Regions from separate parts of the Trichocoleus sp. FACHB-262 genome, predicted to be linked through region 1. Evidence: riboswitches for the same ligand, from Rfam matches in the RefSeq annotation. Region 1 holds a riboswitch; the other holds the start of a gene.

What was found. A riboswitch is a leader RNA that binds a small molecule or an ion and turns the genes downstream of it on or off. The one in region 1 is predicted to bind cobalamin.
Region 2: linked by a shared signal. The riboswitch ahead of H6F68_RS14295 (CbtB-domain containing protein) and the one ahead of H6F68_RS18950 (sirohydrochlorin chelatase) in region 1 are both predicted to bind cobalamin.

Annotation. Positions count from the first base shown of each region.
Region 1 covers NZ_JACJPK010000086.1:304,628-320,101, reverse strand. The annotation lists gene H6F68_RS18975 (pitrilysin family protein) at 1-794, shown strand, start outside; gene H6F68_RS18970 (pitrilysin family protein) at 911-2,230, shown strand; gene sipA (regulatory protein SipA) at 2,294-2,593, opposite strand; gene H6F68_RS18960 (hypothetical protein) at 2,632-3,246, opposite strand; gene H6F68_RS18955 (glycoside hydrolase family 10 protein) at 3,247-4,530, opposite strand; gene H6F68_RS18950 (sirohydrochlorin chelatase) at 4,592-5,659, opposite strand; cobalamin riboswitch at 5,693-5,856, opposite strand; gene H6F68_RS18945 (peptidylprolyl isomerase) at 6,157-6,582, opposite strand; gene H6F68_RS18940 (TspO/MBR family protein) at 6,730-7,203, opposite strand; gene H6F68_RS18935 (tryptophan-rich sensory protein) at 7,331-7,807, opposite strand; gene H6F68_RS18930 (cysteine synthase A) at 8,032-9,021, opposite strand; gene H6F68_RS18925 (peroxiredoxin) at 9,172-9,807, opposite strand; gene H6F68_RS18920 (DMT family transporter) at 9,910-10,863, opposite strand; gene H6F68_RS18915 (hypothetical protein) at 11,067-11,387, shown strand; gene H6F68_RS18910 (cupin domain-containing protein) at 11,494-11,853, shown strand; gene H6F68_RS18905 (S-(hydroxymethyl)glutathione dehydrogenase/class III alcohol dehydrogenase) at 11,894-13,003, shown strand; gene H6F68_RS18900 (DUF697 domain-containing protein) at 13,008-14,546, opposite strand; gene H6F68_RS18895 (peroxiredoxin) at 14,810-15,388, shown strand; gene H6F68_RS18890 (hypothetical protein) at 15,458-15,474, shown strand, end outside.
Region 2 covers NZ_JACJPK010000072.1:220,749-236,222, forward strand. The annotation lists gene H6F68_RS14270 (HetZ-related protein 2) at 1-548, opposite strand, end outside; gene H6F68_RS14275 (hypothetical protein) at 844-1,140, opposite strand; gene H6F68_RS14280 (sugar transferase) at 1,891-2,568, shown strand; gene H6F68_RS14285 (YdcF family protein) at 2,896-3,939, shown strand; gene H6F68_RS14290 (ABC transporter ATP-binding protein) at 4,015-5,763, shown strand; cobalamin riboswitch at 5,824-5,984, shown strand; gene H6F68_RS14295 (CbtB-domain containing protein) at 6,005-6,202, shown strand; gene H6F68_RS14300 (hypothetical protein) at 6,261-7,454, shown strand; gene rplU (50S ribosomal protein L21) at 7,591-7,935, shown strand; gene rpmA (50S ribosomal protein L27) at 7,993-8,277, shown strand; gene hemB (porphobilinogen synthase) at 8,507-9,490, shown strand; gene H6F68_RS14320 (glycoside hydrolase family 3 N-terminal domain-containing protein) at 9,531-11,165, opposite strand; gene rbfA (30S ribosome-binding factor RbfA) at 11,186-11,629, opposite strand; gene H6F68_RS14330 (DUF751 family protein) at 11,781-11,984, opposite strand; gene H6F68_RS14335 (amylo-alpha-1,6-glucosidase) at 12,197-14,317, shown strand; gene H6F68_RS14340 (hypothetical protein) at 14,318-15,016, opposite strand; gene H6F68_RS14345 (Uma2 family endonuclease) at 15,195-15,474, shown strand, end outside.

The DNA of each region.
Region 1 (15,474 bases):
GCCATCCTTATGGCCGCTCGGTTTTGGGGACAGAAGACCATCTGTTGCAAAACTCGCCCGAAGCGATGCGCCGCTTTCACCGCAACCACTATCAACCCGAAAAGATGACGGTGGCGATCGTTGGGGGTTTGGATGTAACTGCCGCCACGGAACTGGTTGGCCAAGCCTTTGGTCAATTTAGCGATCGCACCGAATGCCCCATTGGTGAAATTGAAGCAGAACCGCCGATTGTAGGAATTCGTCGTCAAGAGTTGGGCTTACCTCGCCTAGAGCAAAGCCGCTTGATGATGGCTTGGATTGGCCCCGGTGTCGATCAACTCCAGCATGCCTACGGCTTGGATTTATTGTCGGTTTTGCTCGCTGATGGTCGATCCTCGCGTTTAGTGCGGGAGCTACGCGAAGAACGTAATTTAGTGCAAGCCATTCAAAGCGGTTTTTCGCTGCAACGAGAGTCCAGCTTATTTACGATTAACGTCTGGTTAGACACAGAAAATTTGGAGCGAGTGGAAGCGATTATTTGCGATCGCCTCTCTGAACTATTAACCACTCCGGTTCGGGATCAGGAACTGGCTCGCTGTAAGCGTTTACTGTGTAATGACTATGCCTTCTCTACCGAAACGCCAGGGCAATTAGCAGGGCTTTACGGCTACTACAACACGATCGCTAAAGCTCAAGTTGCGGTCACTTATCCTCAAAGGATTCAAGCCTTTCAGCCAGAAGAGTTGCAACATCTTGCCAGCCAATATCTCTCTCCTTATCACTATGCAGCCACTATCCTGCGACCGCTAGACTAGCAGAAGCAAATCCGTAACGTTTTGTTGAGATACTAGATGGGGCGATTTACGCGGTTTAGCCAGAATCAAAACAGCCAAAACTTAGTCAAACCAGCATAGTAAGGATCAGTTTGCTCGTGGATCAAAGTGTGACCCCTTTCCTGCAAAACCGCCAAGTTCATCGCACAGTGCTAGAGAATGGCATGGTTGTCCTCGCTGTAGAGAACCCTGCCGCCGACATTATTGCTGCTCGGATCTTCATTCGAGCCGGAAGTATTTGGGAGCGTCCTGAGCAAGCTGGGTTATCTCACTTGGTCGCTTCAGTCCTGACGAAAGGCACTGATCAGCTGTCTTCTTTGGAAATTGCCGAGCGCGTGGAGTCGGTGGGTGCAGGCCTCAGCACGGATGCAGCCACTGACTACTTCTTGATGAGCTTGAAGACCGTTTCCAGTGACTTCGTGGAAATATTGGAGTTGGCAGGGCAACTGTTGCGATCGCCCACCTTCCCAGAATCTGAAGTAGAGCTGGAGCGTCGCCTCACCTTGCAAAGCATTCGCTCTCAGCAAGAACAGCCTTTTGCTGTGGCAATGGAGCAACTGCGGCAAGCGATGTATCAAGACCACCCCTACGCCTTGTCCGCCATTGGTACCGCAGCGAGCGTCGCGCAACTTAGTCGTAGCGACTTGCAGCAATATCACCAAACTTATTTTCGCCCTGACAATATCGTGATTAGCTTGGTGGGACGCATCACACCAGAAGCCGCGATCGCTCAGATTCAGGAAGTCTTTGGAGATTGGCAAGCGCCAGACAGTTCTATTCCTGCCCTGACGCTACCTGTGGTGCCCGTAGAGCCGCAGCAGGTGGTTACGGCCCAAGAAACCCAGCAATCGATTATTATGCTGGGCTACCTCGCTCCCGCAGCCAAGAGCCAAGCCAGCACAGAAGAAGCCGCCCTCGACTACATTGCCTTGAAGCTGCTCAATACTTATTTGGGCAACGGTCTCTCCAGTCGCCTGTTTGTGGAGCTACGGGAAAAACGCGGTTTAGCTTATGAGGTGTCTGCCTTCTACCCCACACGTCTAGGCCAATCCCAGTTTGTCACTTACATGGGCACCGCTCCCGACAATACGGCTACTGCCCTAGAGGGATTGCAGTACGAAGTTCAGCGCCTTTGCGACGCTCCGCTGAGTGAAGCAGAATTGCAAACTGCTAAAAATAAATTGTTGGGGCAATACGCCCTCGGTAAGCAAACCAATTCCCAAATTGCTCAGGTTTTAGGTTGGTACGAAACCTTAGGGCTGGGTGTAGAGTTTGATGCTCAGTTCCAGAAAGCGATCGTCGCAGTCACACCAGCAGCTGCGCAACAAGCCGCCTGCCGTCACTTCACTCAGCCTTACGTTTCGTTAGTGGGGCCAGCCGCGTCAGTCAATGCGATCGCGGTTCCGGTGACACTTTAAAACCTAACCCCCATCCCCTTCCCTAGAGGGAAGGGGAGCTAGATTCAAAGCTTTCCTGCTGGTTTATTCAATAGTGGGAGGCAGGGTTTCTGTGTGCGATGACTCAATCACTTCGGCTTCTAGTGCTTCAGCGTTGTTAGCAGTTGCATCAGCGGATTCAAGGTACTGGCTATCGAGCAGAAACTTGCCGCTGCTAAAGTGGATGCTCCAGTAGCCGCCGGGGCGACGATCCAAAATCGTGCCTTCTTCCCCAAGCTGAATTACATTGGGGGGTCGCAACATCGGCATGGGGTCGGCTGTCTTGACATAGGGTGGCATCGTCACTACCCGGACGCGATCGCCAACAGCAAATTCTTTAGACATAACTTCTTCTAGTCCTGGTGATTCCCCAATGGGTTAGGTTACTTGATTGCCGCATCTCGGAGCAACTGAGCCAAGCCCACTCCAGTCATCAGCGCCATCAGTAGCCAAACTAAGGCTAACCCAATCACCTCCCCTAGAAACAAACCTGTGATCGTGTGCAGCCAGCCACCGATCACCCAACCACTGCCAAGCGCGATCGCCCAAGCTAAGACACTGACGAATATCCAGGCTTTTGCATCCGCAAAACATTGCCGCAACACCAGCCATTGACTCACTCCGAGTATGGCTCCCATCTTCATGCCATCCACCAACCCGTAGAACAATCGCAACAAATCTGAGTGGGTTTGCGGCACGACCCAGCCCAAAGCCCCTAACTTGCTAGCTCCTAAAACAGTCCAGCAGAGGGTACTAGACAAGATCCACCAGCCTGCTTGAGGACACCAGCGTTGCAACACTAGCCACTGCGCTAAACCAATTACAGTACCGCCGATCGCGCCTTCCAAGCCTTGCAAAGCGGCTCTTTCGCCCACTTCTAACCAATAAAGGCTAATCAAAAATCCTAAAATATTGCCGCCTATCCATTGCAGGCAAAAGCGGTAGGCTAACCTTTGTCCAGGCTGGGCTAAAAATAGAGCGGAAGTTGAATGACCCATCTAGCGATTTGTCCTGGGGGGTTGAGCGGGCGCAACAAACAAAGTTTTGAATCCTTGCCGCCGTATCTGAGGCGATTCAGGCGCAATATAGCTCCACAAGCTCTCCCAGTAAAAAAAGGAGACACCATCAAACCCTTGCTCACGCGCAGCCTGGACTTGTTCTTGAATCTGCTGCATGTTGACGGGCTGCCCCCAAGAGCCTGTGTGAATGCCAATCGCGACTGGAATCCGTTGACGCGCGAACTGCACTGCAGGTTGCTTTAGTTCCGCCACAAAAGTAGACAACCTTTGGCGATAGACCTGTAAAACCAGTTCTTCAATCCAGCCCTGCCGCACCCAGGTTTGCCAATCTTGCAGGTAGGTTCTGTAGGAAAATCCTTGAGAGTTGGGGGATAGCGTGATTAAGCAGTAGGGCCGCACCACCTTCACAGTGCGAAAAATTTGCTCCATCAAAGCGGTAATTTTATTCGCTCGCCAGCGCATCCATTCCGCGTCTAGCGGGTCATCAGGAGGCGGTTTACCCCCATGTTCTTGCTGATAAAGCTTGACTGTAAAAGCGTCGTAACCAAAATCTACTGGCAACCCAAAGTGGTCATCTAATTGAATCCCAGCGACATCGTAGCGAGTCACGACTTCTACAATCAGATCAACCATCAGGGTTTGCACCTCTGGGTGCAGTGGGTTCAGCCAAACTCGACTGATGCCAAACGGCTGCCGCAGTTTCTGCTGAGCTAATTCTAGCCAGGAGGGCGATCGCGACTTTGTAGCATTGGGTAAAGCTAATTGCTCCCAATCTGAGCGAATGGCTGTGGTGCCATCTTGACGGCTAGTGAGCCAATCGGGATGCTGCTGCACCAACGCCGAGCCAGCGGGAGCCATAAAGCCGTATTCAAACCAAGGAATGATCCTGAGTCCCTGTTGATGGCCCTGCTGAACCATCTCCGCTAAAACGTCTTTGCCTAAACGCAAACTCGTTAGCATGGGGTCTTGCGATCGCCCAATGCTCCGCTTGAGCACAAAGCTGGGATACAGGGTATGTCCCCGATTCCAGACGACGGGGTAAACCGTATTGAAGTGGAGCTGAGATAGCTGCTTGAAGGCTTGCTTAACTCCCCCAGGCCGAAACAGGACCGCACTTGCGACGTTGGTCAGCCAGACTCCGCGTAACTCGGTTAATGCTGGGGCCGCTGGTGGCTTAGGTCGCTGTGCTGGCACAACCAAAAGCACAACCACCAACATCAAAGAGAGTAAGCAGACTAGCCCAGTCTGAAACTTCTTGCCCATCCTATTGCATTAACCAACCTTCTAGAGTCTAGCTGGCGATCGCTTTAGTGGGTCTAGGTCTTTAGGGAACTTGCCAAATTCTCTCGTGGTATTGAGCAGGTTCAGCGTAGGGATCAACAGCAGGATGGTCGTGCCCGTGACCATGCCCGTGGCCGTGATCGTGCCCGTGAGCCTGATCATGATTATGATCGTGATCGTGACCATGCCCATGATCATGACCGTGCCCATGACCGCCACCATTAGCGACAGCCGCTAAACGAAACTTACACATCTCGCAGTTCATCTGCACTTGGCCCAGTTGGGTTTCAATTTCTCGCTCCCGCAAAATGGAGAAGAGTTGCGGATGCAAGCCCATTTCTGGCAAGCAGGTCATGGAGATGTCGGGATGCAGTTCTTGTTGCTGTGTGGTGATGTCAAAGATCTTCTTCATCAGCAACCCAGTAAACAAGAAGTAAGGCAGGACGATAATTCGCTTGGGTTCGTATAGGCGGGCGCGACGGAAGCCTTCTTCTAAGCGGGGATGGGTGATGCCAATAAAGCAGGTTTCGACGGTGCTATAGCCGCTGCCTTCCCAGAGAATCCGAGCCATTTTGTAAACATCACCGTTGGCATCTGGGTCGCTGGCTCCGCGACCAACAAACAGCAGGACGGTATCTTTGCGCTCAATGCCTTGGGGGTTCCATTGGGGTTGGTCGAGTTCGGCTAGGCGCGATCGCCACAACTCCAAAATGCCGGGAGTAATGCCAAAGTGCCGACCGTAGTGGAACTTGACCTGGGGATGCCGCTGTCGAGCGCGATCGAGTTCGTTGGTGACATCAAATTTGTTGTGGCGGGCGGCAAAGAGCAAGATTGGCAAAACGGAAAATTCGGTGTAGCCTTGCTCGACGCACTGATCAACACCTTCTTGAATGGAGGGAGCGGTGAGTTCGAGGAAGCAAGGAACTGCGGGGCGGGAGGTATCTAGAGCTTGGTACGCTGCGGCAAATTCGAGAAAGCTCCGCCGTCCATCTTCATCCCGACTGCCATGCCCAATCAGCAGTAAAGGTCGCTGCATGGGCAGAGGCGGTAGTTGTGCCACCGGGGCAGCAGCATCGATTGTATTCAACAGGGTTGAATTGGTAGTTAACATGAGTCAAATCCTCTTTCCCGTGCGACGCAGGAAGTGAGTGAAGTGGTAACAGATAGGCGTTCTGGCTGAGGAGAGCTGATACTCTACCAAATCCGAATTTTCAGCTCCATTGACAGCTGCGGCACAGCACCGGACTCGCACCGGATTTTCCCTATCTGGCTACTGTTCACGTGTGCTTCGTTATCTTATCCCATCTGTTCTTGGGACTGTATGCGGGGGAGGGGGTTGAGGGCGATCGCTCTCTGATCTTTTGGTTGGCGTGCAGGTACATTTACTAGAACCGAACCCTTGGGGGCGCTTGCCCCCAAACCCCCGCTGAAGGACGGCTGCGTCCTCCAGACCTCCTCCAGAAGTTGGTTTTAGGGCACGGTTGGGTTTGACTATTAGAGTGGCTATTAGATGGGAGCTTAGGTATTCGCGAATTGCTTGGAACTTGGGCGATCGCTCCTTGGATGAGCCATGAGGCGATCGCGACACTACTTCTACCTAAGATTTACCTAGGATTCGATCTTGACGGAGAGGATTTTGTCGTCTTTCCGAATTGCGTTCACGACATCTATATCTTCCGTTTTGCCAAACACGGTATGCTTGCCATCGAGGTGGGGCTGCGGTGAGTGGCAAATAAAGAACTGGCTACCGCCTGTATCTTTACCAGCGTGAGCCATCGACAGGCTACCCGCCAAGTGCTTGTTGGGGTTGCCAGCCGTTTCGCATTTGATTTTGTAACCTGGGCCTCCGGTGCCTGTGCCTTGAGGACAGCCACCCTGAATCATGAAGTCAGAAATCACGCGGTGGAAGGTCAGACCGTCGTAAAACCCTTTATTGGCAAGATCGGTAAAGTTCTTCACCGTGTTAGGCGCATCCTGGTCAAATAGCTCCAGGTTAATCGTGCCTTTGGCAGTTTCCATTATGGCGCGAGTCATGGTCTCTCCTTAAATAAGCCGAGATGGCTGATTGCGTCTACCAGCCAATTCATCTCATCCAGCTTAGAACAAAAGTCGCGATCGCTACATTTCGCTCCACCAGCCGTGGCCCCAACTGTCCCTTGACTGGGTTATCTAAGCACAAGTTTAAGCAGATTCTGGATTCAGCTTTGCCAACTCCCAAGTCGCATAGGTACCAATCGGGCTCCAGATTAGATAAGGGATGAGGAGGGCGGCGGCAGTAGCGGAGACGGGTGCAACTACCGCTGCCAGAATCCAACCTAGAACCGCTCCAGTACCACCAATGAATGTGCCGATGGTGAGGTTACGCAGCCACAACGTCAGAGGTTGATAGACAATTGTCACAATTTCTAATAGCAGATAGAAACCCATGAGAAACCAGGTTTTTGAGCTGCCGGGGTCTCGTTCCCAAATGTTGTAGGCAGACCATGCGCCACAGACAAAAACCACCGCCCAAATCACTGGAATGGCAGGTTCAAAGGTGAGCCATCTTGGACGACGTAAGCGCCGAAACCATTTCACATCACGGGGCCGAATCACACTACCACCGATCGCCACTAAAAAGGTTACGGCTGCAATTACCATCCAAGACTTGATCATGCTTTTAGCTTCCTCTGGGCCACAGGCTGCACTTGGCTCAAATCAGATCTGACAGTTCTGAGCAAAGATAAGTTATGAAGCGATTTTGTCAGGGCATTAGGTCAGCCGTAATCGACCAGCGGAAAGATTAGTGTGCTGCCTCAGGGTTGAGTCGCATCATCTCCAATGTGGCATAGGTACCAATAGGGCTCCAAATCAAGTACGGCAAGAGCAAAAGCACTGCCAAACCAGAAATTGACAAAATCGAGCTAGCGAGGAAAACTCCTAAAACCACACCAATACCGCCTAACACCACCCCGACTTTAATATTTCGCAGCCTGAGAGTAAGCGGAATGTAAGCAACAGTAATTACTTCTAGTAGTAGGTACAGCGCCATGAGGAGCCACATTTGCAAGCTACCTGGATTCTTTTCCCATACCAAATAGGCAGAAGCAGCCCCACAACTAAACACAAAAGTCCAAATCACCGGAATTAGAGGCTCAAAGAAGAGCCACAAAGGACGCTGTAGCTCTACGGCCCAGACGGTATCGCGGGGTCTGATCCAAGCTGCCCCTAAAGCCACCAAAAAGGTGATGCCACCAATAATCATCCAAGATTCCACCATGTCTTTGCCTCCTATCCTGACCCGCTCCACTGACTCAATCAGTCAGCTTATGTTTATGGTGGCAAGTTCAAGCGGAAGCTTACTCAGTCGTGGGTGGGAACCTGATGGCACATACCACCCATAAATATCCGTAGCGAATATTATCTCTAGCCAATATGGCTGTTGCCATAGCTTGAGAGCGGGTGGCGCATCGAACTCTTAGAGGGAGGTTGATAGGAGATCGTTTAAGCAGTGGCGATCGCTTCTGGAGATAGCCCCTTCTCAGCTAACCAATCCAGATTGAACAACCGCGATTGATACCGGGAGCCGCTATCACACAAAATGGTCACAATGGTATGTCCGGGCCCCATTTGTTTTGCCAGTGCCACTGACGCAGCGACGTTAATCCCACTGGAGCCGCCCAAAAATAAGCCTTCTTCTCGCAGCAGGCGATATACAACCTCTACACACTCTTGGTCATGGATGCGAATGGCATCATCGGCGGGTGCGCCTTCCATATTGGCTGTAACGCGGCTGTTGCCAATACCTTCAGTAATGGAACTCCCTTCCGAGCTGATTTCGCCTGTCTTGACATAGCTGTAGAGACCGCTACCCATTGGGTCAGCCAATACTGCTCTGATGTTGGGGTTCTTTTCCTTGAGAAACATTGCCACCCCAGCGTAGGTTCCACCTGTGCCAGTCGAGGTAATCCAAGCATCAACTTTGCCCTCAGTTTGCGCCCAGATTTCTGGCCCAGTCGTGTGGTAATGAGCCAACCGATTCGCTAAGTTATCGAACTGGTTCGCCCAGATGGCATTCTCCATCTCTTCGGCAATGCGGCCAGAAAGCCTAACGTAGTTGTTGGGGTCTTTGTAAGGTACGGCAGGAACAGGACGCACTTCAGCCCCTAAAGTTCGTAGCGTGTCAATTTTTTCTTGGGATTGGGTGTCAGGGATGATGATCAGGCATTTGTAGCCCTTGGCATTGCAAATATGCGCCAAACCAATTCCGGTGTTACCTGCGGTGCCTTCTACTACGGTGCCACCGGGCTTCAGCAACCCTTTGCGTTCGGCATCTTCAATCATGTATAGCGCGGCCCGGTCTTTCACAGAGCCACCTGGGTTAAGGAACTCGGCCTTACCCAAAATTTCGCACCCTGTTTCTTCGCTGAAGCTGTGCAACCGAATTAAGGGGGTGTTGCCGACGCTGCCGACAAATCCGTTTTTAATATCCATGCTCAATTTACCTATTGCTTCCCTTTAAAAATTTTGACTCATAGACGTGGCAGGATTGCGGTTTTAGGGGGCGATCGCCTCAGCCAAAATTCCCCAAAAAATAAGGTGGGCATTGCCCACCCTACAGAAATTAATTTGACCGCGAGCCGCTTATTTGTCGGGTTGGGGGGTCATGCGGAGGTAAGGTCTGATTTCGGTCACACCTTTGGGGAACTTCTGCTTCGCTTCTTCGGTGGGGATAGAAGGTACGACTACAACATCATCGCCATCTTTCCAGTTCACAGGAGTGGCAACGCTGTAGTTGTCGGTCAGTTGCAGAGAGTCGATGACCCGCAAAATTTCTTGGAAGTTACGACCAGTGCTGGGGGGATAGGTGATCGTCAAACGCAGTTTTCTTTGAGGATCGATCACGAATACGGTGCGAACTGTCAACTTGGCATTGGCATTGGGGTGAATCATGCCGTACAGATCAGACACCTTCTTGTCGTCATCTGCCAAGATTGGGTAGTTAACCGTGGTGTTCTGAATTTCGTTGATGTCACCGATCCAGCCTTTGTGGGACTCAGCATCATCAACACTTAGCGCGATCACTTTAGCGTTGCGCTTGTCGAATTCAGGCTTGAGCTTAGCAACTTCGCCAAGTTCGGTGGTGCAAACTGGCGTGTAGTCAGCAGGGTGAGAGAAGAAAACAACCCAGCTATCGCCAGCCCAGTCATAAAAATTGATTTCGCCTTCGCTGGATTGCTGCGTAAAGTTGGGAACTACGTCACCAAGTTGGAGAACCATAACCGAGATTTCCTGTGGTCTAAGTATGCGAGTCAGAAGCAAATATTCTAACTTGTGATCATGACATAAAACTCCGGTTTTCCGCTCGGAGTTTAGATCTTTTTATGATTTTACTGCGGATGGGTCTGTCTTTGGTCTTTGACCTAGGGCGATCGCAAAAGACCCTGACACCACAAAAATCGCCCCCACAATCCCTAAAATAGTCAATTGCTCCGGGGCAATTAGGGTCGGCCAGAAGACAGGCAATCCTAACATAGTGCCAATGGTCACAACTGGAGTGAGCGAGAGAACCGCACTAACTCTAGAGGCCTCCCAATGATCCAGCGCTTCTGCAAAGGCACCATAAGCAATCAAAGTATTTAAAGCGCAAAAGAGCAAGGCAATCCAATGAAATGTATCCAAACTGAGAAGTTTCTGTGGGGCAGCAGTTGGAGTAAACAGAAGCATCGCCCCACCATAAATCGCCATCATGATTGTGGCTGACGGCAAGGTTTGGAGCAGTTGCTTCTGAGCTAAGGCATAAACTGCCCAAGCGATCGCAGCCAAAACCAACAAACCACTCCCACCCAAGTATTGAGCCGAGCTAGTCACGAGTGCTTGCAGTTGCTCATGAAAAAACAAGGAAAATCCCAGTGTCAGCAGAGCTAAACCTGTCCACTGGCGCAAGCTGTAACGCTCCTTAAACACCCACAAAGCCCCTAAACCCATCGAAACGGGAGCCAACTGAATCAGCACTTGAGCATTAGCGGGTGAAGTTTGAGCCAGTCCTTGTAGAAACAGCAAATAGTTGATCGCCAGAAATACAGTCGCGATCGCCAACAGCTTCCATAATCCGGGCGATCGCAGCTTTTCTAGAGTGGGTAATTGTTTGCGGCTTGCCAAATATAGCGCCAGCAGCCCAAAGGAAATCAGGAAACGAAACCAAGTGACGGTGTATACATCCAACACCTGCAACGTCACCATTAGCGCTACTGGCAGCACTCCCCAAAGCAATACGGTCAGCAGGGACAACGCTAAGCCCAATCGCCAACGCCCCGAACTATGGTGCAGTGGCATAAACCCCCAGATAAAAAGCAGATAAAAACAGATGCCTCCAACGGCACAGGCTTTCTAGTCTAGCGATTGCTAATTTTGGAATTAAGACAACCCCATCAACCGACACGGCCAGAAGGGGAGATGTCTCAAAAACTTTTACAAACCACTTGCATTTCCTGAGATCGATTGGTAATTAAAACTAATCGGTGACATCAGTACTTCTTATGTTTGACACCCTCTTGATTAGCCTATTGCAACTGCTGTATTTCCTGATTCAGGTTATTCAGCCAATTCTGATTCCTGTTTGCTTTATTACGGCTTGGAGTCTAGTTGTTTTAGTGAGTTGGAACACTTGGTCAGCCGTGCGAGATAGTGTAACGAGTGCCAAGCGCATGCACCAAATCCCTTGTGCCAACTGTGAGTTTTTCACCGGGGACTATCACCTCAAATGCACTGTGCATCCCGCCACAGCCCTCTCTGAAGATGCGATCTACTGCCCTGACTACGAACCTACCTCCCAGCCCCTACCCGTTTCTCACTACTAAGGATTGCTTCTAAAGGTTCTGAGAGCGATCGCTCCTCATTGTCTGAGCGTTCGATCATAGCTCTGGTACTCTACAATCGTTGCCAGCGATCGGGTGAAGCCTAAGAATGTTAGTACGAAAACTTTTTGACTGCGAAGAATTTGTAGCTGGCGACAGTACCCTACTGCGAGAACTCCTACATCCCGACAAGCAAGCGATAGATTTGCGCTACAGTCTAGCCCACGCGATCGTTCCGGTCGGGGAAACCTCCACGCCTCATTCTCTGACTACCTCTGAGGTCTACTACATTCTCAGCGGTCGAGGACAGATGCACATTGGAGACGAAACCCAAATGGTGGAACCGGGGGATGCCGTTTATATTCCACCCGACGCTAAGCAGTTTATTCGCAACACTGGCAGCGAACCGCTTGTGTTTATCTGCATTGTCGATCCCGCATGGCGCAGAGAAGACGAAACCGTCTATTAAGCCAGAGTATGTCTGAGAGAGTGATGCTAGGAGCCGTGTCATGGATGTAAAAGCTGCAGTTGCCTTTGAAGCTGGGAAGCCGTTGACTATTGAGACGGTGCAGCTAGAAGGCCCCCAAGCAGGGGAAGTGCTAGTCGAAATCAAAGCGACAGGAGTTTGCCACACTGATGCCTTTACGCTTTCTGGTGCTGACCCAGAAGGCTTGTTTCCGGCCATTTTGGGGCATGAAGGTGCTGGTGTGGTAGTGGAAGTTGGCCCAGGAGTCACTTCGGTAAAACCTGGCGATCATGTGATTCCGCTCTACACTCCTGAATGCCGCAATTGCGAGTATTGCCTCAGCTTCAAAACCAACCTGTGCCAAGCGATTCGAGGCACGCAAGGCCGAGGTTTGATGCCCAATGGCACCAGCCGCTTCTCGATCGGCGGCAAGATGATCCATCACTACATGGGTACCTCTACCTTTGCCAACTACACGGTGCTACCCGAAATCGCCGTCGCCAAAATTCGTGAAGATGCCCCCTTCGACAAAGTCTGCTATATCGGCTGTGGTGTCACGACTGGAATTGGTGCCGTGCTCTACACCGCTAGGGTAGAACCAGGAGCCAATGTCGTGGTGTTTGGCTTGGGTGGTATTGGCCTCAATGTAATCCAGGGTGCCCGGATGGTAGGAGCCAACATGATTGTGGGTGTGGACCTCAACCCCCAGAAACGCGCCTTAGCCGAAAAATTAGGCATGACCCACTTCGTCAACCCTAAAGAAGTGGAGGGCGATCTGGTAGCTCACCTAGTAGAGCTGACCAAAGGCGGAGCAGATTACAGCTTTGAGTGCATCGGCAACGTCAACGTCATGCGCCAAGCTCTAGAGTGCTGCCATAAAGGTTGGGGTGTCAGCGTCATCATCGGGGTGGCGGGAGCAGGCCAAGAAATCAGCACTCGTCCATTTCAACTAGTGACGGGCCGCGTCTGGAAAGGCTCTGCGTTTGGGGGAGCGAGAGGCCGTACTGATGTACCCAAAATTGTGGATTGGTACATGGACGGCAAAATCAACATTGATGATCTGATCACTAATGTGGTGCCAGTCGAGCAAATCAACGAAGCCTTCGATCTGATGCACAAAGGTGAGGCAATTCGGACTGTCGTGACGTTTTAGCGATTTAAACTTGCTCTTCTGAAGAATTGGCCTTAGCTTGCGCCCGCTTGGTAGATAGATCCAGCTTGGCCCGCAGTTCATCTTTAATGCGACCCAAAATTGATTCTTCGTCCAGCGAAGCCAAGATCCGGGTCACGACTGCTTTGGGGCCTTCTGGTCCCCAGGTGGCTCCGTTGGCGAGGTAGGCTTTGGTGATGTGACCAATTCCGTAGGTGGAAACGCCTGCTACGCCCGCCTGAGTAATGGCAACAGAGAGATAGGGCGCGATCGCTAGTCCTCCGCTGGCTGGAACCGAAGCACCCAACAACCCTTTCAGAGAGCTCAATCCAAACGTCACTAGAAGCTCACTGGCACTGATGCCACCCATTGTCAGCGCAATTTTTTGCAACAAATTAATGGCGTTTTTTTGAGTCATAGAGATGCCGTAAAGCTTCGATAGCGTCAGAATCAACGCTACATCAATGGCCGCACTCCCCAACACATCGATCACTGTGATGGGGTTGAGAGCGATCGCCACCGCTTTGGTCATGACTCCATTCCAAATAATTTGGTTGGCACTGCGATCGCGGATTTCCATCTTCCGCTGCACCAGTTGCTCGTTGACATCATCGGCATAGAGCATGGTGTTCAGGGCCACCAGAGATTTGCCTTCTCGGTGCAGAATCTCCAAAATTTTGAGTTTCAACTCGCCAACTTCCGGAATGCCTCGGCTCAGTTGAGCGGTCATTTTGCCATCTGGGTGACGTACAGCCTTAGCAATTAGGGGAGAAGCCGCTGCCATCACAATCTCTTCTGGAGAGAGCAATTCTTTAACTCGTTCGTCTCGAATTTTTTGATAGATTGCCGTGCGATCGGCATCAGGATATTGGTCAATCTTGTTAAATACCAACAGAATTGGCTTGCTGGCTTCCCGCAATTCTGAAAGCGCTTCGTACTCTACTTTGGTCATGTCACCCGCGACTAAAAACAGAATTAAATCTGCTTGTTTTGCCACTTGACGCGCCAAAGCTTCGCGCTTTTCACCATCCACTTCATCAATACCAGGCGTATCAATCAGCTCAATCCGAGAATCGCCTACTCCTGGTAACGCTACCCGAATAATGTCGCGATCGCTTCCCGCCACAGCCTCTCTTCTCAGGCTCCAATCTGCGCTCTGAATCATCTGGGTCACCCCATGAATAGGGCCAACCTCAAAGAGGTCTTGGCCGAGTAAGGCATTGAGTAAAGAAGACTTGCCTCGCCCCACCATACCAAACACAGCAATATGCACCACAGAACGGTCTAGCTTATCCAGCATGCGCTCTAGACCTTGAATTTCTGGCTCCAGTCCAGCACGTTCCTGCGGTGTTAAATCTAGATGATCCACAATCTCGCGTAGGGCATCTTGGGCTTGCTTGTAATTGAGTTCTGCCTGAATGTCTTCAAAGCTAAAAATGGCATTTTCCAGTTCTGCGTCCAAGTTGGTCTGCTGCCAATCCCCACTGGTTTGGTCAGCGGCAACTAAATTGGCATCAGGATCAAATTGAGGCCGAGAACTATCCAAAGTGAACCTCCAGGGAAATCAGCGCTTTCTCTAAAGACAATAAACGCCTAATTTCATCGTAGCCAGTTCTGTTAAGTGTCGAGCAGGACGAATAGAGGGTTATCCGTTTAGATCAATCAGGATGTAGGCATCTTAAAGAGCAATCCAGTAATAAGCGGGCGATCGCGAACTTTTTGTGAAGATCCTGGGACTACCGCTAAACAGAGGCTAAGATACCTGAGAAATATGTAAACTTGTGTTAAGTACAGCCCTACATCTTGACCATGATCTCTCGTCGTACGTTGCTCGGTGCTCTCTTCGCTTACGTTCTCGCCATATTGGCGGTTTTTAATCTAGTACCAGCAGCCCATGCGCTCGGCGGCAAGTTGCCAGAACTCAACCGATCCGCGCCAGAATTTACCTTGCCGACAAATACGGGAGATGGAGCAATTTCGCTCGCCGACTATCGAGGTAAGTGGGTGGTTGTCTACTTCTATCCCAAGGACTTTACCTCTGGTTGCACCTTGGAAGCTCGTCGCTTCCAGCAGGATCTACCAAAGTACTCAGCCAAAAATACCGAAATTTTGGGGGTGAGCGCTGATTCTGTCGATTCTCACGCAGAGTTCTGTGACTCAGAAGGCTTAAAGTTTCCGCTCTTGGCGGATGCAGATGGCAGTGTGAGTAAAGCTTACGGTTCTTGGTTAGGCTTCCTCTCGGCACGGCATACCTTCATCGTTGATCCGGAAGGAGTTTTGCGGGAGCGTTTCACAGGTGTGAATCCTGCTGTCCACAGCAGCGAAGTGCTCGCTCGCCTGAATGAACTGCAAGCCACGACGGTTTCATCCGTTTCATCCGTAACCTAAATCAGGCAGGGAGGTTAGCGGAGTGTCCTACCATAGAAAGCAATCTTGTTTCATGCAGGAAGCTGCTCCATGAACTTGGAATCTCA
Region 2 (15,474 bases), on a different contig from region 1:
TGAGTCATGCCACCGCGTTGAGAGCGACGCAAGTAGTTAACAAAGCGATAGACGAGCAACGGTTGATTGCGGATGGGTCGGAGGCAGTACTCCTCAACACTGGCTAAGAGCAAGTTATTCCGCATCCGGGAGTCTGAGGTGCATTGAGCAATCCAAGTGACTTGCTGTTGCATGTAGCCATCACTTTGCAACAGTTCCTGAATCACTTCCTGCAACACATCGACGACAGAGCGTTGGCGATCGCGGCTGAGTGCGACCCAAGTCTTAATCTTGTTACGAATGAGAAATAAGCTACTAAGGCGCTGAATGAGCTTACGGTAAGCCCGCTCTGGCCCTACACCCAGATAGCGCTGCTGCAAAATGCGATAGCGATAATCCATTGCTTGCTGAACAATCGCGAGTTGGTCAGAAGTTAACGTGTCAAAACGCGCTAAATCCTCTCCCATCAGCCAACGGATAATACTTTCCCGATGCGCCACAGATTGCTCTGAGCAGTCTGTTTCAAGTTGCGATCGCCAGTCGTTTGCCAGTTTGTCTGCCAGTCTCATTGGAGTTGCGATCCTTTTAGTCCCTACCTATAGAGTTTGTGGCCAACCCTTCCGCTTGGCCCTCACCCACATGGGTAAAAATATCGCTTACTAATACGTAAATTTACGTTACTTAAGCTCAAGTGTCGGGGCATCGTTAACTTTATGTCTGCCATTAGTGTTGGTTTACACCTCGAAACCTGTACCAGACTCCGTACCAGACAACCAGGTTTCGTGATTGCTTTGGATGACTATAGCAATCCCAAATGAGGATGACTAGCCGCAGGCAGTAGCTCCGAGAGCGGCTGATAGTAGCCTAATAGTCACTATTATCGCTGCTGTCATCAATCGAAATAACCAAACGTTCCAATGCCTCAGTAAGGTGATTCAATCGCTCCAGGGAATGGTTTTGAGTTTCAGCCAACGTCTGCACAGCATCGCTCAAAGCAAAGATTTGGTATCCCTGTTGCTGCACCTGTTGAGATTGTTGTTGTACCTGAACTGCTAAAGCATCTACACGCTCCGCCAAGCGGTCAATGGTCTCGGTGGTCACTAGTACAGCTTCACCAATTTGCTGAATAATCGATTCTAAGCGGCTTACTCTTACTTCCACGCCTCAGAGTCCTTATCATCAGATTGCAGTTTGAGCCAAAACCTAGTTTCCTAGGCCTGAGTTAGCGTTTGCACCCTAAAGTCGTAAACTCTTAGCTGTTAGTTGTCAAGGCATCACTGCTCTCTGAAGCTAGCTTTTCGGGCTGTACAGCCATATTCCAGCGTACAAAGGTATCAAGCTAGTACCGATGATTTGACTCAGCTAAGACATGAATAATCATCTGTTGTAGCATCTTCTCCGGATTAACCCGCCAGGTTTGCAAATCTACTCAATTTAATCCCTGAGCGGCCCTCACTTGATAGCCAACACAAATTGCATTAGCTCAGCATAGTGACCTGAAGGTATTTGGCTCGATAAAAGTTTTACGCAGGTCCATGATGGCTGACTCAGAAGGAAGGGGTAAGCTCAAACGAGTCGAATTTAAGTCTTGTGTTAGGTAAATCTTTTGGGTAGAGATCGCCGAGCTTCGGCTGTTTGAGGCCACCAAATTGAGGGATTCAAAATCTAGAAGATCAAGACAGGCTGGTCAAGCAGCTAACTTAGGGTTTCAACTATCAGCAATGCTGCTTACACGCGTTAGGCTGAAATTCCAAAGCAGCTTCATCGAATCTTTATAAAACCGCAGGGTTATGAACCAGGCAATGAAGATTTGGACAAGCCTTGTGGAGAGGGCTATCACTGTTAATCGAGTCCCGTCTATATATTAGTGGTGCGTACGTGCTTCTACGGTCCTATAGTGACAGGCTTGTCATGACGACGCATTCTGTATTGTCTCCGATATCTAGCCCCTTCACTGTACCGGAATCTGTCTTTCAGGTTCCTCATCCATCAACCTGCTCTGTAGCGAAACGGTTGCTTGACATTTTCGGCAGTGTAATCGGCCTATTGATTCTGGCGCTCGTGTTCGTCCCTGTGGCGATCGCGATCAAGCTAGATAGCCCTGGCCCAATTTTCTATAAGCAAAAGCGTTACGGCCTACATGGTCGACCTTTTGAGATCCGCAAATTCCGCTCTATGGTGGAAAATGCTGAAGCTCTTAAGGCTCTGATTCCCAACGAAGCCCAAGGCTTAATCTTCAAGAACCGCGAAGATCCTCGCGTCACTCAAGTCGGTCGTTTTTTGAGACGCACTAGCCTTGATGAATTTCCCCAATTCTGGAATGTGCTGAGCGGGGAAATGAGTTTGGTCGGCACTCGCCCCCCAACTGGTGACGAAGTCGTTCACTATGATGAGCACCATTGGCAGCGCTTGTGTGTCAAGCCCGGTATTACGGGAGAATGGCAAGTGAATGGTCGTTCTTCAGTCAAGGACTTCGAGAAGATTGTTGAGCTAGATTTGCGCTACCAAACCCATTGGACCCCTCTGTACGATTTGACAATCATCTTCAAAACCGTATTTGTGATTTTTGCCAAAACTGGGGCCTACTAACCCACGAACTCAGCCGCGATCGCCTCACTTTCAAGGCTGAAAAAAGACAGCATGCTCTAGTTCCACCACTCTGTCCTTAAAACGGCAGGGTGGTTTTTTGTAGCGGGGCAATGGAGCCTCAGAGTCACAAATAGCGGGCTGGAAAACAGATTGATGATGCTTTGTTGTCCTCACTTCATGCTAGCGTTAGCGCAACTACGGGAGAGTTGCTTGAACATTCACAAATGCAAATCAATGGGCTCAGACAAGAACTGACATACCGAGCGATGTCATTAGTACCGCCAGTAAAGCAAAACTCCCTAGTTGGTGATGTGAGGAAGTGCCGCAATGTTTGAACTATTAACCTTAGTTCTGCTGTGGCTGCTAGTCGGCATAATTATCTGGTACGTCCTACAGAAGCTGATTCCGAAGGAGTACTACACTTGGCTCGGTGCCTTTGTGATGGTGTTATTCATCATTCTGGCCTTCCTAACGCCAACCAGCCGAGTCGTCTCCACAGTTTGGAGCGTGTTATCGCTGCCCTTCAAGCCCCTTGGCTTATCGTTGTTGCTGCTAGCTGCTGCTGCCGCCAAGATGGACAAAGGCGGGCTGAAAAAGCCGGGGGGTACTTTGGTGATCGCTGCCCTGTTGATTTTGCTAATTTCTAGTACTCCCTTTGTGGCCTATGCGCTGGCCCAAAAAACCGAGCAGGCCGCCATTCAGTTCGATCAGCAACGGCGGGAACTTTGTGACCTCCAGTGCCCGACAACGCTGACCCCTCCAGAAGGACAAACAGCGGCAGCGATCGTGGTGTTGGGATGGGGAACCACGCAGGCGAATCTACCCTATCGGCGACAGATTCAACTGACGGATACGGGCGATCGCATTATTTACGCCGCCCAACTGTATCAAGACCAACTACGTCTAGGGAATCGGCCTTTGGTGATCGTTAGTGCAGGCCCTAGGGGCGATTTGCAAGGCAAGCCTGAGGAAATCGTGGAAGCGAGGGACATTGAGACCTTGCTAATCAATATGGGAGTGGCTAGGGACGACATTGTGGTGGAACCGACTGGCGTGGATGTCCGTACCAGCGCTGTCGCCGTAGGACGAATCTTAATGGAGCGGCGTTTGGGCGATCGCGTGATCTTAGTTTCCTCTGCCACGAATACTAGGCGAGCCGCTTTAACCTTTGCCAGGGTAGGAATCCGAGTTATTCCCCGACCCACAAATTTTTATACCTTTGAGTCGGGTGGCAGTCTCAGGCGCAGATTACGGATTGCCGACTTTGTCCCCAGCGCGGACACTCTGGTAGTCACGACTCGCGTGATTGAGGAATATTTGCTCTCGGTTTATTACTTCTTACGCGGCTGGCTCGCACCTTTGGGCATTTAGCTCGGCTCGCAGAGGGGTTGCCTGCTGCTGAGGTAATTCGTTTAGGATGATCAAAAGGTTGCTGGATTTTTGCTCATGGCTCGCTCTCAGCTACGGAAACTTGCGGCTTACTTACAACCCCACTGGAAAACTACTGTTTTAGGCGTTTTATCGCTGCTGATCGTCAATTTAGTTGGGGTTTATATCCCGCTGGTCATCCGCGACGCTGTTGACGACCTTCAAGTCACCTTCAGCTTCGACCAAGTTTTGTACTATGTAGGGCTGATTTTGGCGCTAGCGTCGGTCATGTGGGGAATTCGCATGGCCTCTCGGATTTTGCTCTTTGGCACTGGGAGGCAGGTGGAATTTGACCTGAAGCAGAAGATCTTCAATCACTTGCTAACCCTAGAGCCGTTTTACTTCTCACTCAACACCGCTGGGGATCTCATTAGCCGCGCGACAAGTGATGTAGACAATATTCGGCGGTTGGTGGGGTTTGCTGTGCTCAGTTTGGCAAATACCGTCTTTGCCTATACTTTGACCTTGCCCGTCATGCTGACGATTGACTGGAAGCTGAGCTTATTGGCGATCGCACCTTACCCATTCATGTTGATGTTGGTGCGTTTGTTTAGCGATCGCCTCCGCAATGAGCAGCTAGAGGTGCAAGAAGAACTGTCTAAAATGAGCGATCTGATTCAAGAAGACATGAGCGGCATCGCCCTGATCAAGATCTACGCTCAAGAGGAAAACGAGCGGCGAGCCTTCCGACAACTGAATCAGCAACTGCTCAAGGCCAACCTAAAGCTAGCTAGAACCCGTAATACCTTGTTTCCGCTGCTGATCGGCATTGCCAGCCTCAGCATTTTGGTGCTGTTGTGGCAGGGGGCCAGAGCGATCGCCACGGGAGCGCTTAGTGTAGGTGACTTTATCGCCTTGCTCCTGTACGTCGAACGCCTGATCTTCCCGACCGCACTACTCGGCTTCACGATTACAGCCTATCAACGGGGTGAAGTTAGTATCGATCGCGTCGAGTCGATCTTGACGGTGGAACCGAAAATCAAAAATGAACCCGATGTAGTGCCGTTAGCTTTGGCAGAGGTCAAAGGTCGTCTTACAGCCCGCGATCTCAGCTTTACCTATCCTGGCGCCGTCATACCAGCGCTGCAAAATGTCAGCTTCACAATCGAACCGGGAGAAACCGTCGCGATCGTAGGGCCAATTGGGTCAGGTAAGTCCACCTTGGCAAATGCAATCCCCCGACTGCTAGATATTGCACCGGAGCAATTGTTTGTCGATGACTACGACATCACTCAGTTGCGCTTACAAGATTTGCGGTCTGCGATCGCGTATGTGCCCCAAGACAGCTTCCTCTTCAGCACCACAGTCAAGAACAATATCCGCTACGGCGACCCTCTAGCAGAACAGCCAGAGGTAGAGTACGCGTCCAAACAAGCTCAAATTCACCAAGAAATTCTCAATTTCCCACACCAGTACGAAACAGTGGTAGGTGAACGAGGGATTACGTTGTCTGGTGGGCAACGCCAGCGCAGCGCCCTAGGCAGAGCTTTATTGGTTGATGCGCCCATTTTGATTTTGGACGACGCCCTCTCTAGCGTGGACAACCAAACCGCCACCCAAATTCTGAAAAATTTGTCGGAAGGTACACAACGTAAAACGGTGCTGTTTATCTCTCACCAACTCGCTGCTGCCGCCACAGCCGATCGCATTTTTGTCATGGATCACGGTCACATTGTCCAAATGGGCACCCATGATCAACTGCTCAAGCAGCCTGGACTATACCAAACTCTATGGAGCCAGCATGCCTTAGAAGAAATGCTGCGCTAGGAACCAAAATCTGGGGTTGCAGTTTTGCGGCAAAAACCTTTATGTCAATAAACAGTGATATGATTGCCCTACTCATGCGGTTCTAGTGAGGAACAGTCACTAGAGGTAACGGGGAAAGTTCGGTGCAAATCCGACGCTGTCCCGCAACTGTGAAGGAATTTTTTGCTCAGCTAAGTAAAAATTTCCTAGCCAGGATGCCCGCCGGTGGGAAGTTCTATAGCTCTAAAGTGCGAGGTACACCATGAGAACTGCATCCCTGACTTCTGGCTCTCTACAGCAACAGGCTGTCCGCTGGACGCTTTCGGTGCCTGTGCAAGCCACCTTATTTACTTCCTTGTGTGCGTTGACGCTCTGGACGGTTTATTTCTCAAGCTATCCTGCCGCCCACAATCAAATGCACTCGCTACGCCACCATACCTTGAGTGTTAGCTGCCACTAGAATTTCGCGCTCCGTCAGAATTCTTACTCGTCAGCATCCTCAAAGGTTCTAAGTCATAATGGCAAAAATTAAACTCGTTTCGCTCCTCAGCTTATTAGGGCTGCTAGGAGCTTTAAGCTATGGTGCAGTTGGGCGATCGCAACTCCCACAGCCATCGGTGAAGCTGGCAACTGAACCATCTACCAGTCAGTTACTACCCTTTGAGGCCGATGCCGCGCAGCCCCAAAATCCAGTGCAAATGACGCTACAAGCGCTGGAGGCAACCGGGAAGCCACTGCAAAATGCCAACATTCATGTCAAACTGCTAACTCCGCCTACGAATCCTTGGTTGCCCACCGACTTTCCCATCGTTGAGGGCACCAAGCTACTGGATTTGGCGGCGATCGCCGCTAACGGTCAACTGCAATTTCAGCAAATGCTCCCGATTCGCGGTGACTACCAACTCCAAGTTGAAGTTACACCAACCGTTGCTAATGCCTTTGCACCTTTCCAGCAAACCTTAACTTTGTCCGTCGCCGAAAATTCAATTAAATATCGCAACTTCGCCATCCTAGCCGTGATTTTGGTGGCAGTAGGTTTCGGCGGCGGTTGGGTGATTGGCGGCAAGCAAGAACTGCAACCTGGAGAAATTGCCCCTCAGCGAGTTCGGCTGTTGCTGAGCGGAGCCATTGTGGTCGCGAGCGCTGCTCTGCTAGTCGTCAATATTAGTGCTGAACTCTCTCACTCCCATGAGCACTCTCACGAACATGAGCATGGAGATAAGGCGATCGCCGCTTTACCTAGCAGCTTGAAAACTCAGGGCTTAGAGGTCAAGCTATTGGGGCATCACCATGCCACGGTAGGCGAACCTGCTGAGTTGGTTGTACGGGCGATCGATGTGAAAACGGGGCAACCAGCAACTGATGTGGTGTTTGACATCAAAGCCAAATCTTTAGAAGCAGGCTGGGTTGCCTTTGCTCATCAAGCAACACCCAATAACCAAGGTGAATTTGCATGGCAACAACAGTTTTTTGATGGCGCACCCCATCAAGTGGAAGTTGAAGTCACACCCAAACCCGGTGCGGCTCGTCAGTTTTCATCCTTCAAAGTGGCTCAAGAGATTGAAGTTGAGGGCGTAGAGCCACCGTTGCGATCGCGTCTCCTCGGCCTCGGCTATTTTGTGAGCATTTTGCTGGTCGGCTTAGGACTGGGCTTATGGATACAACAACGGCGACAACCGCGATCGCTCCTTGACAGCAAGGCGTTAAATTAGACATAATGGCAAATTGTCTGTCTATTCCTGCTCGGACCAGGTGAAGGCATCACAAAAAGCTGGCATGCTGATTGTGCAAGGCATTTCATAAAGAGCATTAGCCAGCTACCTGTACGGCAACTGTTAGGAGAATTTCATGGCTTACGCAATTATTGAGACGGGTGGTAAGCAACTGCGGGTAGAACCCGGTCGCTTTTATGATGTAGAGCGGATTGCGGGTGATGTCGATGCCGCTGTCACCATTGACAAAGTGCTATTTGTGCAAAACGACGGTGAAATTTCTGTTGGTCAGCCTTTAGTAGCAGGGGCAGCAGTTCAAGGTACCATCCTGCGCCAACTGCGAGGCCGTAAAATCATCGTGTACAAGATGCAGCCTAAGAAAAAAACCCGTAAGAAGCAGGGTCACCGTCAAGAATTAACCCGCTTGATGATCAATTCCATCAACCTGAATGGCACTGAGTTAGGTGCAGGCGAAGGCTAAGATCAAGTCAGGCAGCGTTGTCAACTTGCAAAACTTGTAGAGATCTCTGAGGGAATAATGGCTCATAAGAAAGGTACAGGTAGTACTCGTAACGGTCGCGACTCGAATGCTCAACGCCTCGGCGTCAAGCGCTTCGGCGGTCAAGTGGTTCGCGCTGGCAACATCCTAGTACGTCAGCGTGGCACCAAGTTCCACCCTGGTAGCAACGTCGGTCGTGGCAGCGATGACACTCTCTTCGCTCTCGTTGATGGTGTTGTCACCTTCGAAAGAAGAGGTAAGAGCGGCAAGAAAGTCAGCGTTTATCCCGCTGCTGCTGAAGCTCCTGTTGCAGTTACTGCATAACCTAAGGCGATCGCGATTTGCTAAATCGATTGTAGGGGCACAGCATGCTGTGCCCCTACTTTGTTTGCTTAAAATCCGGAGTTTTACAGAAAGTTACTGAGTTGTGAGTGGGCAAGCAACAAGCCTTAAACTAGTAAACTGTTGAGAAATTTGAGAGTTAGTCAACCTTTCGTTACGAGGTTGCTAAGCCAGGTAGGTTTTTCTAAATTTTTTACCTTTAGTAGACGCTATGTTTCCGACCCATCGCCCTCGCCGCTTGCGTGCCAATCCTCAGCTTCGTCGGATGGTACGTGAAACCATTGTCACCACCAGCGATCTGATCTACCCGCTGTTTGCCGTTCCGGGAGAGGCGATCGCTCAGGAAGTTCGCTCCATGCCAGGCGTTTACCAACTCTCCATCGACAAAATTGTTGAGGAAGCTAAGGAAGTCTATGACTTGGGCATTCCCGCAATTATTCTGTTCGGCATTCCCGCAGATAAAGACACCGATGCAACCGGAGCTTGGCATGAGTGTGGCATGGTCCAAAAAGCGGCAACGGCGGTAAAAGAAGCAGTCCCTGACCTGATCGTCATTGTTGACACCTGCCTGTGTGAGTACACCTCTCATGGTCACTGCGGCTATTTGCAAGTGGGGGATTTGAGTGGTCGGGTGCTGAATGATCCTACTTTAGAGCTGCTGAAGAAAACAGCGGTTTCCCAAGCTAAAGCCGGTGCTGACATCATCGCGCCTTCTGGAATGATGGATGGCTTTGTGCAAGCGATTCGGCAAGGCTTAGATGAAGCGGGTTTCCAAGATCTGCCGATTCTCTCTTACGCCGCCAAGTATGCCTCGGCTTACTACGGACCTTTCCGGGATGCGGCTGATTCTGCACCCCAGTTTGGCGATCGCCGTACCTACCAGATGGACCCTGGTAATGCCCGTGAAGCGATCAAGGAAATTGAGCTGGACATTGCCGAAGGCGCGGACATGCTGATGGTCAAGCCTGCGCTGGCTTACATGGACATCATCTGGCGCGTTAAAGAAGCAAGCAACTTGCCTGTCGCAGCTTATAACGTATCCGGCGAATACTCGATGGTGAAGGCCGCAGCGCTCAATGGCTGGATCGACGAAGAAAAAGTCGTGATGGAAACCATGACCAGCTTCAAGCGTGCGGGTGCTGACCTGATCCTCACCTACCACGCTAAAGATATTGCCCGTTGGTTGGGTGCTTAACCTCTCCTCCGTCCCCTCTCCTATAAGGAGAGGGGTGCCCTCAGGCTTGCGGGTGGAATAAAGCGTCTAGGGCGATCGCTTGGGCGGCAGGCATTTGGCCGTAGGTAAAGACATAGGGTACATCGGCAGGAAGGTGGGGGATAAATTTCTCCACCGCATAAGGACTGCCGTAGATCACCAATGCTTGGAGTTGATTCGTTTCCAGCAAAAATTTAAACCAATCTTGCGCTGTCTGAGTCAGCCCAGCACTGCCCCGGAACGGGTTGCCACGAATAAATAGTTGCAGCAGGGTTGGTTGGGGCGTTGTGAGTTGAGACTCAAAGGCGATCGCTGGAGTATGACTATCTACCAATTGCAAGTGATAACCCTTGTTCTGGGGTAGGGCGATCGCCGGGGTATATCGTCCTAAAAACTCACACGCTAAGGCATCATCGACAATCACAACATTGCGTAACTGGCCCTCGCTGGGCTGACTCAGACGCGACTCTTTAGGCAGGTGCATCTGCATGGAGTCCTGGAGGATGCCATTGACGGTGGCGATCGCCTCTGGCGTCGAGAGTTGCTCTAACTGAATTGGCGGTGGCGGTAAATTTTCCCAAGCGTGGGTGATGTCAGCGCTTTCGGGCATAGGAGAGCAAACTTTGAACTTGGCCCGCCAAATCCGTTCTACCGACGCTTGAATGCGTTCTGGCGTAATCCGACCTGTCTCTACGGCTTCACATACCGCTTTGATGGCACCTGCGGGGTCAAGCGGCATCAACAAAATGTCTGCGCCTGCTTCCACTGCCAACACTGGCGCTTCATTCACGCCATAGCGGTTAGCGATCGCGCCCATGACTAAGGCATCGGTGACAATCAAGCCCTCAAAGCCTAAGTTTCGCCGCAGTTCTTGAGTCAGAATTCGATGGGAGAGCGTCGCCGGAAACTGGGCATCCCACGCAGGGATTTGCAGGTGAGCACTCATTACCGCATCGACACCTGCCGCGATCGCACTCTTGAAAGGAGGCAGTTCAATCTCAGCGAAACGTTTTTCAGAATGCGTAAGAACGGGCAAATCTAGGTGCGAATCTGTAGCAGTGTCGCCGTGGCCTGGAAAATGTTTAGCAGCCGTCAGAACGGGATGCTGTTGAGCACCTTGAATAAACGCTGTTGCCAGCTTCGATACCGTTTCGGGCGTTTCCCCAAATGCCCGGACGTTGATCACTGGGTTATTAGGATTGTTGTTGACATCCACAGTTGGAGCCAACACCCAGTTAAGGCCGATCGCTAGCGCTTCTTGAGCCGTGTAAGCTCCCATCGCCTCGGCATAGTGCAAAGCTTGGGCTAAATTAGTTTGGGCGATCGCGTTAAGGGCCATCGGGGGCGGAAACCAAGTGGCACCGGAAAAGCGCTGCCCTACCCCTTCCTCAATATCAGCGGCAATTAGGAGGGGAATTTGCGCCCAGTCCTGGAGTTGTTGCGATCGCAGAGCAATTTCGGCGGCACTCCCACCTAACAAAATCACGCCACCTACACCCAGATCTTGCACCCAGTGTTGCAATGTGGCAGCGGGAGGCTCCCAAACGGGATACTGAATTTGATGGTCAAACAAATACCCTGAGGCTCGGACAACAACCATCTGAGCCACTTGCTCAGCCAGGGATAAGCTCTCCCAGTTGGGCAATGGAGAAGTCACGCTAGATCCGACCAAAGGTTTTAATCCTCATCCTCATCCTCAGCTCCAACCAAATCTTGCTCCCAGTCGTCTGCGTCTTGGTCAACTTCTGCGGCTGCATCGTCAGGCTTGCGGTCTTGACTCAACTGGTTAATCAGAGAGAGAACACGGGTGCCGCGCTCAATCGAGCGATCTTCGACAAAAATCACTTCTGGGGTGCGTCGCAGCCGAACCCGCTGTCCTAGTTCGCTACGAACATAGCCTGTCGCTGACTTCAGCCCCGCCATTGTCTCCTCTCTCGCTTCATCGCTGCCATAAATGCTGACGAAGACTTTGGCATGCTGCAAATCGCCCGATACGTCTACGTCGGTGACGCTGACCATGCCCGTACCCACTCGGTCATCTTTAATGCCAGAGAGGAGCATTTGGCTGACTTCTCGTTTAATTAATTCTGAAACGCGAGAGACGCGACGACTAGTAGCCATAACAAACCTGCTCTTTAACTCGAAAGCGAGACGTACATTTTACTGCGTCCGTACTCGAAACATGAGCCTCGTGTCAGGGCAGATGCTCGGTACAGACTTCTAATTTAGGCAGGGGTTGAGCAGTCAACCTCTCTCCAGAGAAATGAAGTGCTTAAGCGGGGCTTAGTCCTAGCATGGCCCGGAGCGTCAGACTGAGAAAGACCAAGCCTGCGACGAAGATGCCTGTCAAGGCGATCGCGGTAGTGGGCTTCTTAAAGAGGGGGATTAAAGGTCTGACAGCATTTAGGAAGACTCCCAAACCAATACTGATGAAGTAGGTGGGGTAGCGAGATACGTTAACCAAAAAGTCTCTCATGGCTTTGATCTAGTAGCGGGTTTCAAAGTTGAAGCTTGCCCAGGTGCTGAGTCCGACTTTTATTTTAATGCCATAAGTAGTTTCTCTAGGGCTGAAGTGGCAAGCTGCAAGATTTCTCTACAACGTCTAGAACGTTTAGGTTAGGGTTTTACCATCAGACCGCAGACAATTCAGCAGGAAGGCCATACACTAGGTATAAAAACTTAAGCAGCATGGATGATTTAGATACACGGGAATGGCTGCTAACGAATGGATTAGGTAGCTTTGCCAGTGGTACCGTTTGTGATGCTCATACCCGCACCTATCATGGTTGGCTATTTGCCGCCCTCGATCCGCCTAGCCAACGCACGCTCCTCCTTTCTCACATTGAAGCAAGTTTGGAGATTGCGGGACAGGTCTTTGCCTTAGGCACGCATTATTGGTTAAACGATGCCATCGCTCCTCAGGGCTTTAGACTTTTGCGATCTTTTACGGTGGACCCCGTTCCAACTTGGGTTTGGGGAGACTTTCCTGGGCAACTCACCCGCCGATTGATCTTGCCCTATGGCTGGGTAAGCGATCGCGACTCCACGTCATCTCTTGCCCAGGGCAATCCGTCATCTCGCTTTAGACACCAAACTTTGATCCAATACAGCTATGCAGGCAGTGAGGTAGCAACACTAAGATTGCGGCCTTTGATTGGCGATCGCGATTTTCACCACCAACAACGAGCCGAACCGGAAGTCCGTTTTTCCCAAATTGTGGGGCAGCAACAACTGCTATTGCAAGCGATTCGTCCTGGTATTGTGGGCACACCGTGGCATCTACGCTGGACGCAAGGCAACTATGAACCCGATGGCCTCTGGTACTGGAACTACCACTACCCAGCAGAAACTCAACGCGGACTAGCTGACTACGAAGACCTCTACAGCCCTGGGTATTTGACTGCGGTTCTGCAACCCGGTGATCAGTTAACCTTAGAGGCTAGCGTCGGTTGGCCAGAATCAGAGCTGCCTTTGCTCAATCACTCCTTGTTCACAGCAGCCATTCAAGCCGAGCAACAGCGATTGGCCCACGACTTTGCTGCGGTTCTACCTGCGTCTGCTCAAGCTCTAACCTCCACTCCCCCAGAAAAACCGCCTGAGTTAAAACCTAGCGATGCGAGTCATTTATGGCATCAATTACTCAGGGCAGGCGACCAGTTTTTGGTGTATCGCGCTTCGATTACAGGCCCAACTGTGATTGCTGGATATCCCTGGTTTAACGATTGGGGACGGGACACGCTGATTGCCCTACCAGGCTTAGCCTTGGCAACGCAACGTTTTGACTTAGCCAAAGGCTTACTGCAAACTTTTGGGCACTATTGTCACTTGGGTCTGATTCCGAACGCCTTTCCCGACGTGGGTGTGCAGCCTTCCTACAACAGCATTGATGCTGCTTTGTGGTGGATTGAAATTCTTGGTCTCTATCTGGAAGCAACCGCAGACTGGGAATTCTTGGCGCAACAATACCCAGTGGTGCAAAAAATCTACAAAGCTTTTATTGCAGGTACACTCTACAACATCCGGGTGGATGCCGCGGATGGCCTCGTCACCTGGGATGCTCCCGGCGTGGCCCTCACCTGGATGGATGCGGTAGTTGAGGGTAAGCCGATTACGCCTCGGCGGGGCAAGCCGATAGAAATCAATGCTTTGTGGTACTCAGCTCTGCGCTGGGCGAGCCAGTGGGCTGAACGCTTAGATAAAGAGGCTGTTACTAATCCTGAGACGTTGGTTAACCAAGCTCGACGCTACCGCCAACATGCCGATCAGGTCCAAGCGTCGCTGCAGCAGTTTTGGAATCGCGAGCAGCAATACTTTTACGACACCATTGAACCGGACGATCGCCCAGACCCCAAAATCCGTCCCAATGCAGTTCTGGCGTTGTCTCTGCACCACTGCGGCTTCCCAGCAGAACAAGCCCGTCAAGTGTTGCAAGTGGCTCGCGATCGCCTACTCACTCCCTATGGCTTACGCAGCCTCGACCCCGCTGATCCTGACTACGTGGGGTACTATCTGGGTCAACCAGGAGGTGTGGCACCCCAACCGATTCGTGATTGTGCTTACCATCAAGGCACCGTTTGGAGCTGGTTAATTGGTCCTTTTGTGCGAGCTTGGGAACGCTTCTTCGACACCCAGGACAGCGAACCCTTACCTTTTGACTGGCAACCACTGCTTGATCACCTGCAACAACAAGCTTGCCTCGGTTCGATTTCCGAAATTTTTGATGGCGATGCCCCTCACAATCCCCAAGGGGCGATCGCCCAAGCTTGGTCAGTGGCAGAAGTGATCCGCCACTGGCCATGCCGAGAGTAGCTACGCTGTTTTAGCGATCGCTGCTGGAACTTGGGACTTCAGGTAGGCCAGAAATTGGCTCAATTCGTTGTTAGTCAGCTTCGAGCGAGTCTCCTTACCTGCAAACTGCTGCTTGAGATAGTTACGGCCCTGAAGCTCAGTCCAGCCCAAACGCTTCATCTCGTGAGTAGTTTCCTGCATCAACCGCTCGCGGCCCACCGGCCCGTCTGCGATCGGCGTAGGCTCCCCGCTCCAACCGTTCTCCAAAGCAAACTTAGCGGCTCTGCCATCGCCTTTTCCCTGCATGTAGCGGATAAAGGATTCTTTGCCTTGCCGCCCCTTTTGCTCATCGAGGTAAGCACACAGGCCAAACTGCTCGGCTGCATCTTTGAAGGCGTTACGAAAAGCGCGCACAGGTGGTGTTCCAATGATTTTGGCTTTACCGCGATCGTTCATCTCTGGAAAGGTTTTGTCGTCGCCAATGCCAGTGCGCGTGACCCCACAGATAGTAAGTTCGCAGCGAATCACGGTATAGTCGCCTGTCGTAATCGGGTCGCTATACTGACTACTCCATTCACCAGGGCAGACCGCATTGAGCCGTTGCGTAATAATTTGGTGCGGCACAAAAAACCAGCGCCCGCCTCCGGGCAAGTCTCGCTCTTTGTGCTCCTCTGGCAGAAACCACGCTTGCAGTTGCGGCAGAATTTCTTCGAGTTTCATAGGTTTGGGGTGCAATAACTAGATGCCTGAAGTCAGGCGGGAACTTGAATCAAAATCTCTACCTTCTATTGTCTCCAATAGAACGGGCGATCGCCTAGGGGAAATCACGACTCGGTGAGGATGAGCCGGAACCCACCAGAAACTTGGCTAAACTAAGCTTAAAGTTGCCACCGCTGCCATGACTTATGCACCTAACTTGGGCACGCCAGAAGATGCACTAGAGGATGTTATATTTCCCCCCAGTGACTTGCTGAGTGATGAGCCACCCTTGGAAAGCTATTTGCACTTGCAACAACTCCTGCTGCTGTTAAAGTGCCTGGATTGGTGCTGGCACCAGGGAGGACTAACAGCCCGCGACGATTATTTTGCGGCAGGCAATCTCACCATTTATTACAGCCCTCGCCAACGCAAGTCTGAGCAATTCCGGGGGCCAGATTTCTTTGTCGTCCTTGGCACAG